Regions from separate parts of the Rothia sp. LK2492 genome, predicted to be linked through region 2. Evidence: riboswitches for the same ligand, from Rfam matches in the RefSeq annotation. Region 2 holds a riboswitch; the other holds the start of a gene.
What was found. Region 2 has a riboswitch for thiamine pyrophosphate ahead of thiM (hydroxyethylthiazole kinase). Riboswitches for the same ligand answer to the same signal wherever they lie in the genome.
Positions count from the first base shown of each region.

Region 1: another riboswitch for thiamine pyrophosphate. It lies ahead of VVR27_RS02345 (ECF transporter S component); the one in region 2 lies ahead of thiM (hydroxyethylthiazole kinase).

Region 1 covers NZ_JAYWLX010000002.1:31,928-35,287, reverse strand. The annotation lists gene VVR27_RS02350 (ABC transporter ATP-binding protein) at 1-719, opposite strand, end outside; gene VVR27_RS02345 (ECF transporter S component) at 719-1,327, opposite strand; TPP riboswitch at 1,384-1,490, opposite strand; gene VVR27_RS02340 (DUF4235 domain-containing protein) at 1,819-2,088, shown strand; gene VVR27_RS02335 (MFS transporter) at 2,213-3,360, shown strand, end outside.
Region 2 covers NZ_JAYWLX010000007.1:2,649-6,008, reverse strand. The annotation lists gene VVR27_RS08545 (bifunctional hydroxymethylpyrimidine kinase/phosphomethylpyrimidine kinase) at 1-70, opposite strand, end outside; gene thiE (thiamine phosphate synthase) at 77-712, opposite strand; gene thiM (hydroxyethylthiazole kinase) at 712-1,524, opposite strand; TPP riboswitch at 1,514-1,610, opposite strand; gene VVR27_RS08530 (hypothetical protein) at 1,738-1,923, shown strand; gene VVR27_RS08525 (hypothetical protein) at 2,116-2,625, shown strand.

The DNA.
Region 1 (3,360 bases), on a different contig from region 2:
TCGCGAAAGACCTGATCGGGTGTGCCATCATGGGTAATCCCTTGAGCGCCCAAGATAATGACCCGGTCCATGTATTCGGCCCAGATACCCACCCGGTGCTCAATAACCACCAGGGTGGAACCAGTAGTAGCCTGTGCCGCGATGACGGCGTCCCTCACTTCAAGCACCCCGGCAGGGTCGAGATTGGCGGTGGGTTCATCCAGCAAGAGGGCTCCGGGTTGCATGGCAAGAATACCCGCTAACCCCAGACGCTGTTTCTGGCCACCCGAAAGCTGGTCTGTAGGGTGATCCAGCGGCAGGTGGTCAAGACCCACTGCCGCTAGAGCGGCGTCTACCCGCTGCCAAATTTCTTCCCGCACAACGCCCAGGTTTTCCGGCCCGAAAGCAACGTCATCACCCACCCGGGCTAACACAATGGAGCTTTCCGGGTCCTGCTGCATGAGCCCAGCCGGCACCTGCTCAGTTAGGGCATGTGCGCCACCCACCGTCAGCGAACCACTGGCAGATTGCCCGTCAGCGTCCTGAGCTACCCCGCCCATAGCGTGCAAGAGGGTTGTTTTACCGGCACCGGAATGCCCGAGCAGCAGGACTTTCTGCCCCGCCGGGATCTCAAAAGTCAGATTATTGAAAGCAGGCTGGTCCCGGCCCGCGTAGTGCCAGCCGAAGTTCTCTGCCACGATGGCAGCACTCGGCCGGGACCTTGTTCGGAGACTAGACATTATCGGGCAGAAGAACCTCGGCGCGACCGGCCTGAAGCCAGGGAGTCCAACACCCCGGTAGCCTCCAACGCCCTCCCCAAAAGCCACATCAATAGACCCGCAATTACCAGACCAGATAGGGCGCCGCTAGCTACATAGATCACCTGGTTAACCGCGCTGAACTGGCCCGCATAGTAAATAATGACCTCGTTCACCCCCATGGCAAAGCCGGACGCGGCGCCGGCCAACAGCATGACCGGCAGGTTCCAGGCACGGTAAAGAAAGATAGCAAAGACCAGCTCAGCAGCCGCGCCCTGAATCAAACCAGAAATGAGAATAGGTAGACCAAAAGAGCCCGGCCCAATAAAAACAGAAATCAGGGCAGCCAGCAGCTCACAGTACAGTGCCGCACCGGGCTTACGAATCAGGTAAGCCCCCAAAGTGCCCGCAATCAGCCAGCCACCACCAATCAGCGGTAGTAACTGCGGCGCAGTTGCCGCTAACAGCGTCTGGGTCACGGGGTAAACCCCCAGGTTCCAGAGAGCAAAAACTAACGAGCAAGCCACAGCAATCACCGAAGCAATCACAATCTCATTAACCCGCCACGCGGTAGAACGCTTTTCAGCCATAAAAATAACCTTCCTATACATGTAGGAAGGGGGGACCCAGGCACCGGGTGGCACCTGTTTCCGAGAACTCGACTCCCTATCGCAGGTACTAACCGGATCAGGTTCGAGGGTCTGCGCCTAGCGCACTCTCAGCGCCGATGGTGGCGCTCCCCTGTCGATACCCGCAACTACGCGGGCAGTTCAAGTGTAGAACTCCACCAGTATAACCACTAGGGCGAGCCAACGAAAGCTCCCCTGCATCGGTGCCTCGCTCTGGGTTACTTATTGTCAAGCGCAGCCGGGGGCTTTCGTCCCGCCAGCTGACCCTCTGATAATTCGCGCTGAGCGCTCGCGGCAACTCATGCCAACTCCGAACCCCCTGAAGGGAGGCGAACCCATCATCACGCTTCTACTGATTCTCGCCCAATAGTCGGCAAAGAGCACAGGCTACTGATAGTGTTGGTTCGGAACGGCGTTTCGCCCCCTATTTCACTGACTGAAAGGTCTGAACTATGAATCCTCTCATCAAGATTGCTGGCACTGCTGCTTCACTCGGTGGCGTTGCCCTGGCAAACAAGGTGCTCAGCGCAACCTGGACCAAAATCACCGGCAACCAGCCTCCCGAAAATAACCCCGATGAGGACGAGCGCTGGCGCGACATCATCCTCTGGTCGCTAATTACCGGTCTGGTAGGCACCATTATTAAGGTTGCGGTGACCCGCGCCCAGTACCAGCTTGAAGCTAAGTCCGGTGACAAGACCACCGATCAGGCTGAGATCTAAAAAATAGCTACCAGGAACGGCAGGCTTTAGGGCCTGCCGTTTTTTGTATCTGTTTTCCATTTTTTCACGAAAGGGTAGCGCTAATATATCCATCGTCTGCGCCCAAACCAACTAGCATGTGTCTATGACCTCACCTGTTTCAGCCGCTGATAACCACTCCACCCCAGCGCCGGCATCCAAAAAAACAATTGCCGCTTGGACGCTCTGGGACGTTGGAAACGCTAGCTTTAACGCCATCATGACGACCTTCGTGTTCGCGGTCTATCTAACCAGCTCTAGCTTTGGAGAAGAAGGGCACCCCGCCGCGGTTCTCTCGGTAGGTCTCACCATTGCCGGTGTACTCATCGCCCTGCTTGCCCCCATCTCGGGCCAGCGGGCGGATGCCTCGGGAAAACGAGGTCTGTGGCTGGGAGTCAATAGCGTGCTACTGGCGGTCATTATGGCCTTCTGCTTCTTCGTAGCGCCCTCCCCTGACTATCTCATCTTGGGTGTTGTTCTGCTGTCCCTAGGCAACTTGGTCAATGAATTTGCGGTGGTCAACTACAACGCGCTGCTACCCGCTATTTCAACCCAGCAGACCATCGGCAAGGTTAGCGGCACAGGCTGGGCAGCAGGCTACTTTGGCGGCATTCTTGCCCTAGCAATCGTCCTGGTCGGTTTCGTTTCCCCGGGTATTCTGGGCATTCCCGAGGACGGTGCCTACAATCTGCGCGCCGTCGCGGTTTTCTCGGCTATCTGGGCTATTGCCTTCTCTTTGCCTCTCATGCTGGCAGTACGCAAAATCTCTCCCGCCCCCCGCAGTGTAGAGCCTCAGAAGAGCATCCTTGACTCCTATCGGGACCTCTTCGCCACCATCCGTCGTCTCTACCGCGAAGCCCCTACCACCCTCTACTTCCTGCTTTCCTCAGCGGTCTTCCGTGACGGTCTTAACGGCATCTTTACTTTTGGTGGTATCCTGGCCGCGAACTCCTTTGGTTTCAGCACCAATCAGGTTATTGTCTTCGCCATCTTTGGCAATATCGTTGCCGGTGTGGGTGCACTGCTCGGCGGGCGTATGGACGACCGCTTTGGCCCCAAACGAGTCATCGTTTTCTCCCTGGTTGCCCTCATCGCGGCCGCTCTGTCTCTGCTCTTCTTCCCCAGTAGCACCATGTTCTGGATCTGCGGGCTTACCCTCTGTGCCTTCGTTGGTCCGGCACAATCCGCCGCACGTTCCTACCTGGGCAGGCTGGTTAATGAGGGCAACGAGGGCGAGCTCTACGGCCTTTACTC
Region 2 (3,360 bases):
CAATGGACTTCACATCAGCCTGTAAACCTGCGCCCCCCCGTGGGGTCGGTACCGGCAATAGAAAGGACACGAGCCATCATGCCATCAACTCCTTCAAAGAACGGGCAGCCTCGGCCGGATCAGTAGCTGCCATAATCGCAGACACCACGCAGCAACCTGCAACACCCGTCCTGCTGACCTCAGCGATGTTGCTGGTATTGAGCCCGCCAATGGCGACCGAACAAATATCTGATTCAGCGGCATCGGCCGCTAGCGCCTGCAAGGTATTCACGCCAAGCGCTGCGCCCGCATCCTTCTTTGTGCTGGTGGCGTAGACCGGCCCCATCCCGACAAGGTCGGGGCGGACGCTACCACTCAGCGCTGCCCGGAGCTCGGCGTGGGTTCCCACCGACAGTCCGATTCGGGGTCCAGCCCCGAGTAATTCACGGGCGGCCTCCAGGGGCATATCGCCCTGACCGATGTGCACATCAAGGCTAAAGTGGGCAGCTACCTCCACCCGATCATTGACGATGAGGGGAACTTTTGCGGGTTCGGTGACGGAAAGAACTGACTCAACGAGAGCTGAGAAGGTTGTATCGTCGAGCTCTTTGTCGCGTACCTGGACGGTATTCACGCCACCGTCAATGGCTTCGGCAACCACTCCTGCTACCTTCTGCCACCCGCCAGCCATACCAGAATCCGTCACCAGGTATAGGCCGTAGTTACCTATCATTAGAGCACCTCGGTTTTACAGCTGGCGGTGCATCGTTCAGCAAGATGAAGCCCGTCGAGCCATGCCTCACGGAACGTTCCCGGACCTTTTGCAAGGGGGTGGGCGTATTCGGCAGCCGTAGCGAAGGTGGCGTGAGCGGCGGCTGCGGCTTCGTGGGCATCATCCCAGGCTGCCAAGTACGCAGCGACGACGGCACCCAGAGAGCAGCCTGTGCCGATTACTAAAGGCATGAAGGCACTGCCGCCGCTAATACGTGTAACTCGATGGTCGGAGACAATGATATCGGTGGCCCCTGAGAGGGCAACCACCCCGCCGGTTTCGCGAGCTAGGGCTATTGCCGCGTCCAGGGCCGCTTCAGCAGAATCGGTGGAGTCAACTCCTCGGCCTCCGGAGCGTTCTTGCTGGGTAAAAGCAGCGTGAAGGTTGAGAATTTCTGAGGGGTTCCCGCGAATAACGGTGGGTTTGGAGGCAAGTAACTCGACAGCTAGTTCAGTGCGAACCGTCAATCCGCCAACAGCTACCGGGTCAAGAACCCAGGGTGTACCGTGGTCAGTCGCTACTTTTACGGCGCTACGCATGGATTCCACATAGTAGGGGTCTGGATTACCCACGTTAATGAGCAGGGCATCTGCCACTGCTGCGAATTGGCCGGATTCCTCGGGGTGGCTCACCATCGCGGGGGAGGCACCCACTGCCAGAAGAACATTGGCTGAAATTTCCTGAACTACAGAATTGGTCAGACAGTGCACCAGAGGGTTGCGATCCCGGAGAGTACGGTTAATGGTCTCAATTGGCATGCTGGATGAAGTCATCGCACATTCCCTTCGCTAATACTAACTAGAGCAGGTTCAACGGGTTTGATCTCAGCGCCAGAGACGGCGCACCCCGAGTGGTATTCACCATGGTAGCAGGGGAAATGTGCCCCTAGTTACATTGCTCAGAGGATAAAAGTGTTAACCAACTGAACTCGCTGAGTCATGCCTGTCATAGATGCTTGTATTTGACGCCCCCTATAAAATGGAGGTGTGAGCACCATCGATAGCACCCAGAGCCCGGCAGCCCCAATGCTGCGCACCATCGACCTGCGCGGCACCAGCGCTAGGTCAAAGATTCGGACGACGACGCTGCCCCAGCTATACAGCACATACTCCGTTATACCTAGGTTTTGGGGAGGACTGGCCTTCCCAGAAACGTCTAAAGACCATAAATAAGGCGGAACTCTATGGTTTAGGTGCATAAAACAATGAGGCAGGGGTTTTGCTCCGTGGCAGAGGGTACTAGTCGCTGTCTCGGGGTAAGGGTCCTGCCTCATTAGTTATCAAAGAATCAGCCTTCAGATTGCGTGGCTGGAATAGAATTACCCCAACCGTAGATGTGCTGAATTTTGCGAAGGAGCAAAGCTGATGTCAACGTCTATTGTAGTGCAGCCTTCCGCAGATTTAATGCCTCTGGTTGAGCAGATTCGGGCTAGAACAGAGCAGCTTTTCTCTGAATTTCTCGTAGACCATGGAGTCGCTCCACATGTTGAAGTGGATGCTCATAACTGGACGACAGATAAATCCACCTCGGAGACTCCAGAGCTCCGGTGGCAGGTTGGCATGAACCTCAATATGAATTACTGGCTCAATGGCACCGCTGTTGGGAGCTCTTTCCCGGTCTGCTGGGAGCGACATGTTGTTAGAGAGGTTGATGTGAAGTCTTTCAGCGGTGAAGAGCCGACTTACCCACCTGAGCTACTGGGAAAGTTTGGACCTATCGAGTGGGAAGATTGCAGCGTTGATGTATCTCAATTGGAATGTGATCGTTGTGAAACACAAAAACATTACTGGTCGGATGAACGGAACGCTGGTAGCGGTCTATTCGCTTCAACTGGGTATGGGTTCGTGATGGCTGCTACAGCTGAAGACCCCTAGGGGAGAATTCTGTCTTTGGATTACGCTTTTGAGCCCGAGCATAATGGCGAGAACGTTGAACAATTATTGCAGTGGTGGGGAGATAAGAAATTCAACTGGTACGGGCAGAACGATACGCATAGTCTATACGAGTGCCTAGATGCCGGACATCGGTGGACGAGTAAACAGCGAGGCAGGATGAGCAACCCCTGCCTTCTATTCACTCTGAGTCCTAGTAACGATTAGCAATGTGTTGGTTGAGAGTTCTAAGGGCTAGGTTGATATTCTTGAGCGCTTTTTGTTCCGGTGTGCCGGACCCAGCCGTGTTAGCGCCGTCGACAGGTTCCGGTGCTGCAACAATAAATCCAGTATCAACGATGACAATTTCTTTATAGGTTTTCTGCTTGCGAAGCTAGTTAGCTTTTGTGCTTTGGTAGACCACTTCGACCTGGCACACCTCAGGGGCTCCGCATTTTCCACCGCTTGCAACGCTACGCCACATAAGCCTAAAGCTAGCGTGAGGAGCCATATAGAAACTTCTTTCAAACAATTTATTGAGAAGTGGCAAGATGTATTCATTTTCCCCCGGCTCTAAAGGTTCAAGTGGTTTTAAAGTAATATTCTGTGCCGGTGATTGTCCATAGTTCGTGACGACCAGGTCGACTGATCCGTTGAGATGAACTCCCGGGCGCGGTTCTAGAGCGATGTAAGGCCTAGTGCGTTCGCGAGAATCAGAGACTAGTTTCATGAGGTTGA